3 regions of the Arthrobacter rhamnosi genome follow, and region 1 is predicted to be linked to each of the others. Evidence: riboswitches for the same ligand, from Rfam matches in the RefSeq annotation. Region 1 holds a riboswitch; each other region holds the start of a gene.

Region 1 (3,199 bases):
GGCGCATCACCTTCGGCGGTGCGTGCCTCGAGGCGTTCGGGGTGGCCGGGGACAGCCTCGACCTCCGGATCAAGGTCATCATCCCGTCGGCCGGCCGGCCGTGCCCCGATATCGCAGGCCTCATGGAGCGCGGGAACGCATCGAACTGGTACCAGCTGTGGCTCGGCATGGAGGCGGAGGAGCGCGGGTTCATGCGCACCTACACCGTGCGCACCGCGCGCCGGCGGGGCCCGCGGACGGAGATCGACGTCGACTTCGTCCTGCACCTCGACGACGACGGTCGCGGCGGCCCGGCGTCGGAGTGGGCCGCGGCTGCCCGGCCCGGCGACCGGGTCTGCATGATCGGCCCCAACGCGTCAGCGGCGCAGTGCAGGACGGCGGGTGCGTACGGAGGCATCGAGTGGAGCCCCGGCCTCGCCCAGCACGTCCTCCTCGCCGGGGACGAGACGGCAGTACCGGCCATCAGCGCCATCCTCGAGGCACTCCCCGAGGACATCAGCGGCTCCGCGTTCCTCGAGGTCCCGGACCTGCAGGACGTCCAGCCGATCGCGACGCGGTCGGCGGTGACCGTCACCTGGCTGGCCCGGGCGGGGAAGCCGCACGGCGAATTGCTGGAGGCAGCCGTGCGGGACGCGGTGCGCGTGCCGGGATGGGTGTCGCTCTCGGGCCCGGATGTCCAGGGGGGAAGCGAGCCCGAGGATGTCGATGTCGACGGGACCATCCTCTGGGAGACCCCGCAGCTGCTCGACGCGGCCGTCGTGCAGTCGACGGTCAATCCCGGGCGCCCCTCCGGCACGCAGCCCTTCTACGCGTGGATCGCCGGTGAGGCTGCCGTCGTGCGCGGGCTGCGGCGCTACCTGGTGCGGGACGTGGGCGTGGACCGGAAGCAGGTCGCGTTCATGGGCTACTGGCGCAAGGGGCGCGCGGAACTGGCCTGATCCAGCCGTCGAACCGTTCCGGACCGCTTCCTGCACCACGTCGGGTATCGGGCGACCTTTATCACATTTATCCCCAGATGCGATAACGAAATTGTAACTTCGTGCGCTCTGACCTACTGTTTTAAGCAGTCAAAGCTGGATTCCAGATCCAGGTCCGTACGCCTAACCCTGTCAGCGGACCGCCTGAACACACTGTGACAGGGGTGGAGGACCCACGTTCCGGCGGCTTGAACCGCCTCGGGGTGAAGCCCTTCCATGCTAGTCCGGCCCCGCCTGCGGCATTCCCGCGGTGGAGGGCCGCGCAGAGGGGCCGAGTCAACTCTTGCTCGAATCCGACAGCTAACTTCGCCGGCGTTCCAGAGAGGTAAGCAGTTGCTCCATACCGTTCTGCCCGAGCGCCATCGCGCCTCCGACGATCGCGCCCTTCAGTGGGTTTCGCAGCCGACGCGCCGCGACCTCCGGCACGAAAGAGCCGGAGGTACGACGGCGTTCGCGCGACTGCGCGGAAACGCCGCTACGGCCGGCCTCTTCATTGCCTCGGCGGGACTGCTGCTGGGTGCCGTCGCACCCTCGGCAACGACGGCGGCCACCCCTGCAGCAGGCATGCAGGCCGTCACGGCTGCTGCGGAAGCGCCGGTGACCTTCACCCTCGAGGGTGCCGGTCGGGCGGTGGAGGGTGTCGCCCCGGCCATCGCGAGTGCCCGGGCCCTCTCCGCCGAACTCACTCCCGCGCTCCAGGACCGCAAGGCCTTCGGGGCTCCGGTGGACAACCCGGTCGTTGCCTCCACCTTCGGCTACCGCGTCAACCCCGTGAGTGGGGCCTCGGACGAACTCCACGAGGGCCTGGACTTCGCCGGCGCCTGCGGGACGCCGGTCAAGGCAGCGGATGCCGGCACCGTCGTCGACTCCGGCTGGCATGCCTACGGCGGGGGCCAGCGCATCGTGGTCGACCACGGCGACGGCCTGAAGACCACCTACAACCACCTGAGCGCCCTCGACGTGCCGGCCGGCACCACGGTGAAGCGCGGGGAAGCCCTCGGGGCGGTCGGCAGCACCGGGAACTCCACCGGCTGCCACCTCCACTTCGAGGTGATGGTCGACGACAAGAAGGTCGACCCGAAGCCCTGGCTGTAGCCGGCCGATCCTCCCCTGCTAGGGCAGCGGCTCACTGACGACGGCGGGGTCCTTGTACCCCAGCGGCATCCGCAGGCGCAGCGAATCCGGCTTCACCTCGAACGCCATGTGCGTGGCCTTGCCGAGGGGATCGCCGTCGAGCTGCACCTCCAGCGGTTCGTGCAGCGTGACCTCGGCCGTGCGGCACTGGAAGTACTCCAGGGATGGGTCCTTGCCCTTGCCGCGGGTGAACAGCTTCCCGGCGACGGCGAGCCAGCCGAACTTCCCCCGGGGTGCCAGGGTCATGAGGTCCATCAGGCCGTCGTCGATCTTCGCGCCCGGGAAGATCTCGAGGCCGCCCATGATCTTGCCGCAGTTGCCGCCCATCACGCTGCGCAAGCGGCGCTCGAAGGACCTGCCGCCGTCCACCGAGATGGTGGTGCGCGCCGGCCTGCCCGGCAGGTTGCGGATCCCGGCGTCGACGTAGGCCAGCCAGCCCACCTTGTCCTTCAGGTCGTCGCGCGTGTCCGACATGATGGCGGCGTCGTACCCGATGCCGGCCATGACCAGGAACACGTGCGCGTCCTGCGCCCGGTCCACCGTCACGTGCACCACGTCGATGGTGCGCTCGGTCCCGCGGAAAGCGGCCTCGACGGCGGCATCCGGATCGTCGATGGCGATGTCGAGGTTGCGGGCCAGCAGGTTGCCGGTGCCCAGCGGGACGAGGGCCATCATGGTGCCGGTCCCCGCGAGTTCCTCGGCCACGCAGCGCACCGTGCCGTCCCCGCCTGCCGCGATCACGAGGTCCACTCCGGCGTCGAGGGCCTCGCGTGCCTGGCCGTGCCCGGGGTCGTCCGCGGTGGTCTCGATGACCAGGGGCTCCTCCCAGCCGTCCTCGGCGGAGATGCGCTGGACAGCGCCCTGCACGTCGACGGTGGTGACCTTGATGGGATTGATGATGAGCGCGGCACGTCGGCCGCGCGATCCGGTGTCCGGAGCCGTGTCCGGAGTCGCGTCCGGAGTCGCGTCGGGGGATGCGTCGGGCATGATGTCCTTCGTGCGGGTGTCAACGGATGGCTCCGTCGAGCTTATCCCGGGGGCCGTCGGTGCCGAGGGTAATCTTTGACGGTGACCTTTCCCCAGCGTTA
Region 2 (3,199 bases), on a different contig from region 1:
GTCCGAGGGTGAACTCGCGAAGCGGCGCTCCGCCGTCGTCAGCACCAAGGCGCTGGCGGGTGTGGCCCGTTCCCTCGATCTCGGCGACTACGTGCTGCTCGGCCAGGGGGAGAAGCTCACCAACGGCCGCGACAAGGCCTCCATCCTCGCCGACACGATGGAAGCCGTCATCGGGGCGGCGTACCTGAGCCACGGGATCGAGACCGCACGCGCGATGGTCATGCGGCTCATCGGACCGCTCCTGCGGGATTCAGCGGTCCTCGGGGAGGGCACCGACTGGAAGACCCGTATCCAGGAGACCGCCGCTGCCCGTCGCCTGGGGCTGATCGACTACCAGGTCGACGGGACCGGTCCCGACCACGCCCGCACGTTCACGGCCCGCCTGGTGATCGGCGGCGTCGACTACGGCTCCGGCTGCGGGCACTCCAAGAAGGAAGCGGAGCAGGCGGCGGCGGCCGAGTCGTGGAGGCTCCTCGCCGACGCACCCGGTGCGGATGCCGGGCCCGGAGCGGCCGGCGGTTCGTCCGCGGGGGCCTGAGTGCCTGAACTCCCCGAGGTCGAGGTGGTCCGCCGAGGCCTGGCGCGCTGGGTGACCGGGCGTACGGTCGAGGACGTCGACGTGCTGGACGCGCGATCGCTTCGACGGCACGTCCACGGCGTCGAGGACTTCCGCGGCAACGTCACGGGTGCCCGCGTGAGCGACGTCGTGCGCCGCGGGAAGTTCCTCTGGATGATCCTCGAGGATCCGGACGGCCCCCGCAGCGCTCCCTCCGCCGCTCCTTCCACCGCCCTCATGGCCCACCTCGGGATGAGCGGGCAACTGCTCGTCGAGGACCCCGACGCCCCGGTGGAGAAGCACCTGAAGGTGCGGCTGAGACTGTCCGCCGCAGCCGATGCCGACGGCACTCCGCTCCCGGGGGACCTGCGTTTCGTGGACCAGCGGATCTTCGGCGGCATGTTCGTGACGGACCTCGAGCCGACGGCCGATGGCCGGCCAGGCGGACTCGGGGGCGGGAGCCTCCCGCTCATTCCCCGCCAGGCGGCGCACATCGCCCGCGATCCCCTCGACCCGGCATTCTCCACGGAGTCCCTGCACCGCCGGCTCCGGGAGCGGAGAACCGGCCTCAAGCGTGCACTCCTCGATCAGGGCCTCATCTCAGGCATCGGGAACATCTATGCCGACGAGGCCCTGTGGGCGGCGAGGATGCACTATGCCCGTCCCACCGACACCCTCCGCCGGCCGGACACCCTCCGCATCGTCGAGGCGGTCACCACCGTGATGCGGCGGGCCCTGGAGGCCGGCGGCACCAGTTTCGACTCGCTGTACGTCAACGTCAACGGTGCGTCCGGCTACTTCGCACGCGACCTGGAAGCCTACGGGCGTGCCGGGCAGCCCTGCCGCCGGTGCCTGTCGGAGGGCCGGACGACCCTCCTGCGGCGGGAGGCATTCATGAACCGGTCGTCCTTCCTCTGCCCTTTCTGCCAGCCCAGACCGCGCAACGCGCGATCCTAGCCGAGGCTCCGGGACCCCGTCGCGATACGGCGTTCGTGACCCAAACGTGACAAGACGCGCTCGACCGCGTACGGTTAAGCCCGCACCCGGTCCACCACGGACGGGCGCCCATCCTCGCACTGCCTAACCCTGTCGATGAGGATGGACCGTTCGCTCAACACGTTCGACAGGGGCGGGGGAACCAATAGCGGACTCACCTGTGTGAGTCCTTGGGGTTAAGACGCGCGTAGACCAGCACCGGGGGCGGTGGTCTGCGAGAAACGCGTCCGGATGTCCCATCCGAACCCGACAGCTAACTTCGTAGGCATTGGGAAAGGCAACAGCATGTCCAAGAAGAGCACTTTTGCGCGCCACCGGGCAGTCCCCACGCGCATCAACCCCCTCGTCACCGCATCCCGCGCAGTCAGCGCCACTGCTTCGGTGGCCGGCAAGCCCGCCGCCGTCGTCGTTGCCGCTTCCGGCATCATGCTCGGTGCAGCGCTTCCGGCAAGCGCCGCCGGCGAGATCAGCGTCGAGTCCATCAGCACCCAGCCGGCAGCGGCGACCACCGCTGCGGCAGGTACCTACACCGTCCAGGCCGGTGACACCCTCGGGAGCATCGCAGCAGCCCACGGCGTGAGCCTCCAGGCCGTCTTCACGGCCAACGGCCTCGGGTACAGCTCGATCATCTACCCCGGCCAGTCGATCTCCCTCGGCGGTTCCGCTGCACCCCAGCAGTACTCCACCCAGTCTGCAGCCATCGTCGCCGCACCGGTCGCGGCTCCGGTCGCTGCACCCGTAGCGGCTCCGGTCGCTGCACCCGTAGCGGCTCCGGTCGCTGCACCCGTAGCGGCTCCCGCAGCTGCTCCGGCAGGCAACTCGACGGGCCTCAGCACGCAGGCCGCAGCGTTCACGCCGGTGGCGACCAGCGGCATCACCGCGACCGCGATGCAGGGCCTCGGCTCGGCATACGTCTACGGCGGCACCTCCTTCGGCGCCTGGGACTGCTCCGGCTTCGTGCAGTGGGTCTACGCCCAGAACGGCATCAGCCTGCCGCGCACCACCTGGTCGCAGTTCGCCGCCCTGACGCCCACCAGCAACCCCCAGCCGGGCGACCTGGTGAGCCAGAACGGTGGCAGCCACGTCGGTATCTACCTCGGCAACGGCCAGATGATCAGCGCGCTGAACCCCTCGCAGGGAACGCTCGTGCACTCGGTCAACGCCATGTCGGTCGACGGCTACTACACGCGATAACCCTCCACCGGCCCTGCGCCGGTAGCAGGACGATACGAAGGAAGGGCGGGATGCACAGCATCCCGCCCTTCCTTGTCCGTTCGGTCGGTTCTGCCCGGTCCTGCCGGGTCCTGGTGCCGGGCTCAGCCGCGGTAGTGCGCAGCGAGCCGCTCGAGGCCCTCCTCGATGCTGACGGACGGCTGCCAGTCCAGCACCGCCCGCGTGTGCCGCTGGTCGAACCAGTGCGCCGTGGAGAGCTGTTCGGCCAGGAAGCGGGTCATGGGAGGCTCCTCCGCGCGTCCGAGTGCCAGCCATGCCCGTTCGATCACCGCGCCGGCGCCCCGGGCCAGTGCCCCCGGCACCGACCACGCGGGGGGCCGGACGCCGCCGGAGCGGCAGATCCCGTCCAGCAGCTCGGCAATGGGGCGCGGCTCGCCGTTCGTCACCACGAACGCCTGCCCCTGCGCGGCCTGC
Region 3 (3,199 bases), on a different contig from region 1:
GCGGACACCAGTGCGTCGATCTGCCCGCTTCGGACCTTGGAAGGGCCTGCGCCGAAACGCCCGTCCGCGGGAAGCAGGTGGTCGGGGATGCGGGGCAGGTCGTTCATGGTCGCTCCAGCTGTGTCGGCGGCGGGTATCGCCCTCATTCTGCCCCAGCGGAGGTCGGCCCTCCATTTGTGAACGCCGGAGCGGGAGACCTCCTGCGCCTGCCGGTGGCGTCGTCGGAGTTGATTGCCGGGCGCGTCGCGCCATGGGTTAACCTTGGGAGGCGTGGGGCGGAGCTGGCTGTGCCGGCCGTGGCACCCCCACCGGCGTGAGGCATTCCAGCCGCGCGACCTCACCGCACCAAGGAGCTGAACCGCATGACGGACCTCATCGACACCACCGAGATGTACCTGCGGACCATCCTTGAGCTCGAGGAAGAGAACATCGTCGCCCTCCGCGCCCGCATCGCCGAGCGGCTTCGTCACTCGGGGCCGACCGTCTCCCAGACCATCGGTCGCATGGAACGCGACGGACTCGTGGTCGTCTCCGGCGACCGGCACCTCGAACTGACTGAACTGGGTCGCCGCAGGGCCACCGGCGTCATGAGGAAGCACCGCCTCGCGGAGCGGCTCCTGAGCGACGTGATCGGGCTCGACTGGGCCTACGTCCACGACGAGGCCTGCCGCTGGGAGCACGTGATGAGCGAACGCGTGGAGCGCCGGCTCTACGAACTGCTCGGAAAGCCCTCCGAATCCCCCTACGGCAACCCGATCCCGGGACTCGAGGCCATCGGCGGCGTCCAGTCCGAGCTGTTCACCGACGGCGTCGTCACGCTGCTCTCCGCGATGGGCACGTACTCGCCGGAGAAGCAGGTCACGCTCGTGCGGCTGGCGGAGCCGATCCAGGTGGATCCGGAACTCCTCACGCAGCTCGACGAGGGCGGCCTGCGCCCGGGAGCGCAGCTGAACCTCGAGTCCGTCGGAGGGTACGTCTCCGTGCGCGTACCCGGCGTCGAGGGTGCACTGGAACTGCCTCCCGAGGTGGCGTCCCACGTGTTCGTATCCGTCGCGGCGTAATCGCCGTCACCAATAACACACCATTCTGTGACCAGAATGTGACATAACCTGCATTTGTGTTGTACGGTTCATTTCGTGCCAAATTCGCTCTAGATCCGGCACCCTCCTGCAAATCGCCTAGCTCTGCCATTGCTCGAGGTCCGTCCGCACCATCGCATGGCAGAGGCGGGGGAACCAAGTTTCGGGTTTCTTTCGAGAAATCCTTGGGGTGAAGTCGCTGTTAGCGCAGCGGCCGGGTGACTCCCATCCGAATCCGACAGCTCACCTCGCAGGCGTTGGGAGAGGTAATCCAACGTGTCCACCAGCTCTTCGCTGTCCCGCCACCGCGCGCCCCAGAACGCCAACCCGCTGACCGCTCTTTCCGCCGCAGTAGCGTCGAACGCCGGATCGGTCGGCCGCCAGGCCGCCGTCATCGCCGCGGCTTCCGGCCTCGTGCTGACCAGCGGAGTTGCAGCCAACGCCGCCGATCTCCAGCCACAGCGCGACGTCGCATCCTCCAGCATCACCGTCACCTCGGCCCGTCAGGCCGTCGTGGCGTCGTCCAAGACCGTCGTGTCCTTCAACAGGACCGCGGTGAAGGTCCACGCCAAGCCGGTCGTCGCCAAGAAGGCCCCGGCCGTCAAGGCCCCCGCAGCTCCGGCTCCTGTCGTCGAGGCTCCTGTCGCTGAGGCCCCCGCCGCTCCGGCTCCCGTCGCTCCGGCTCCTGTTGCTCCGGCTCCCGCTGCTCCGGCTCCGGCCGCTCCGGCTCCCGTCGTGAAGGCTCCCGCTGCTCCGGCTCCCGCCGTCCAGGCCGTGGCTGCTGTCCAGGCCGTCGCCGCTCCCGCGCCGGCTCCCGCAGCCGCCCCGGTTCGCGCAGCTGCCCCGGCACCTGCTCCCGCACCTGCTCCCGCCCCTGCAGTCTCCTCCGGTGTCGCCGCGACCATCGCCGCCGCTGCCAAGGGCCAGCTCGGCGTCATGCAGGACTGCACGCGCCTCGTCAGCAACTCCCTCGCCGCTGCCGGCATCAACTTCCACGGCTGGCCGGCAGGCTACCTCTCCCTGGGCCGCACCGTGAGCGCCGGCCAGGCCATCCCGGGTGACCTCATCTACTACGCCGACGGCGGCATGGGTGCAGCCCACATCGCGGTCTACATCGGTGGCGGCCAGGCCGTCCACGGTGGATTCAACGGCAACACCACGGTGATCGCACCGGCCGAGCTCGGCTCGGGTGGCGTGTACATCCGCGTTGGCGGCTGATCACCGCACGCATCAGGATCAAGGAACCGGCACGCTGTGCCGGTTCCTTGCGTTTAACCGGTCGCAGGAGGGAGCCGGGCGCGGTACGTCAAGCCCGCCCGGCCGGGATTCTCCGCAGGCCGGTCTCCGGCTTACCCTTGCAGTGTCAATCCGAAGCTCTTCTCCCGTACCCCGGGATGGCAACCGGTGCGGGGAACAGGTCAGCAATGAGGCCACGCATGCGCACTCTTGTTCTGAATGCTGGGTATGAACCACTTGCGGTCATCACATTCCGCCGGGCACTGGTGCTTGTGCTCACGGGGAAGGCGAGCGTCGTGGCGGAGGACGGCGAACCGGTGGTCGGCCCCACCGAGATCCTCGGCAGACCCTCGGTGATCCTGCTCAACCGCTACGTGAAGATCCCGTACCGCCACGACCTGACAGCCACGCGGCGGGGGGTGCTGCGTCGCGACAACCACCTGTGCGCCTACTGCGGCAAGACCGCCTCGACCATCGACCACGTCCTGCCGCGGTCCCGGGGCGGAGGGGACACCTGGGAGAACCTCGTGGCCTGCTGCCTGAAGTGCAACAACGCCAAGGGGAACAAGACCCTCGGCAGCCTCGGCTGGAAGCTGCGCACCGTGCCGATGCCTCCGCGGGGACCGCAGTGGCAGATCCGCGAGCTCGAGAAGCCGGCGCCGCAGTGGAACGAGTTCCTCAGCGAGACAGCTGCGTGACACCCGACGTACCGAGGTTCGACGCCGTCGTCCTCGCGGGTGGCAGGTCCTCCCGGCTCGGCGGCGTGCCGAAGGCCGGACTGGTCCTGGCGGGTGCGACCCTGCTCCAGCGCACCTGCGCAGCCCTCGCCCGCGCGGAACGCCTGACAGTCGTGGGACCGGAGCCCGGCGACGCCGGGCGGCTTC

The links. A riboswitch is a leader RNA that binds a small molecule or an ion and turns the genes downstream of it on or off. The one in region 1 is predicted to bind cyclic di-AMP.
Region 2: it holds a riboswitch for cyclic di-AMP, as region 1 does, so the genes downstream of both, ACX80I_RS01350 (C40 family peptidase) here and ACX80I_RS11695 (M23 family metallopeptidase) in region 1, are expected to answer to the same signal.
Region 3: it holds a riboswitch for cyclic di-AMP, as region 1 does, so the genes downstream of both, ACX80I_RS09110 (NlpC/P60 family protein) here and ACX80I_RS11695 (M23 family metallopeptidase) in region 1, are expected to answer to the same signal.

Annotation. Positions count from the first base shown of each region.
Region 1 covers NZ_JBTNDT010000005.1:141,692-144,890, reverse strand. The annotation lists gene ACX80I_RS11700 (siderophore-interacting protein) at 1-938, shown strand, start outside; cyclic di-AMP (ydaO/yuaA leader) riboswitch at 1,109-1,307, shown strand; gene ACX80I_RS11695 (M23 family metallopeptidase) at 1,311-2,072, shown strand; gene ACX80I_RS11690 (diacylglycerol/lipid kinase family protein) at 2,091-3,098, opposite strand; gene ACX80I_RS11685 (SGNH/GDSL hydrolase family protein) at 3,180-3,199, shown strand, end outside.
Region 2 covers NZ_JBTNDT010000001.1:264,377-267,575, reverse strand. The annotation lists gene rnc (ribonuclease III) at 1-538, shown strand, start outside; gene mutM (bifunctional DNA-formamidopyrimidine glycosylase/DNA-(apurinic or apyrimidinic site) lyase) at 539-1,513, shown strand; cyclic di-AMP (ydaO/yuaA leader) riboswitch at 1,655-1,835, shown strand; gene ACX80I_RS01350 (C40 family peptidase) at 1,838-2,746, shown strand; gene ACX80I_RS01345 (NAD-dependent epimerase/dehydratase family protein) at 2,869-3,199, opposite strand, start outside.
Region 3 covers NZ_JBTNDT010000004.1:46,475-49,673, forward strand. The annotation lists gene serC (phosphoserine transaminase) at 1-107, opposite strand, end outside; gene ACX80I_RS09105 (iron-dependent transcriptional repressor DtxR) at 363-1,061, shown strand; cyclic di-AMP (ydaO/yuaA leader) riboswitch at 1,173-1,350, shown strand; gene ACX80I_RS09110 (NlpC/P60 family protein) at 1,356-2,297, shown strand; gene ACX80I_RS09115 (HNH endonuclease) at 2,516-3,013, shown strand; gene mobA (molybdenum cofactor guanylyltransferase) at 3,010-3,199, shown strand, end outside.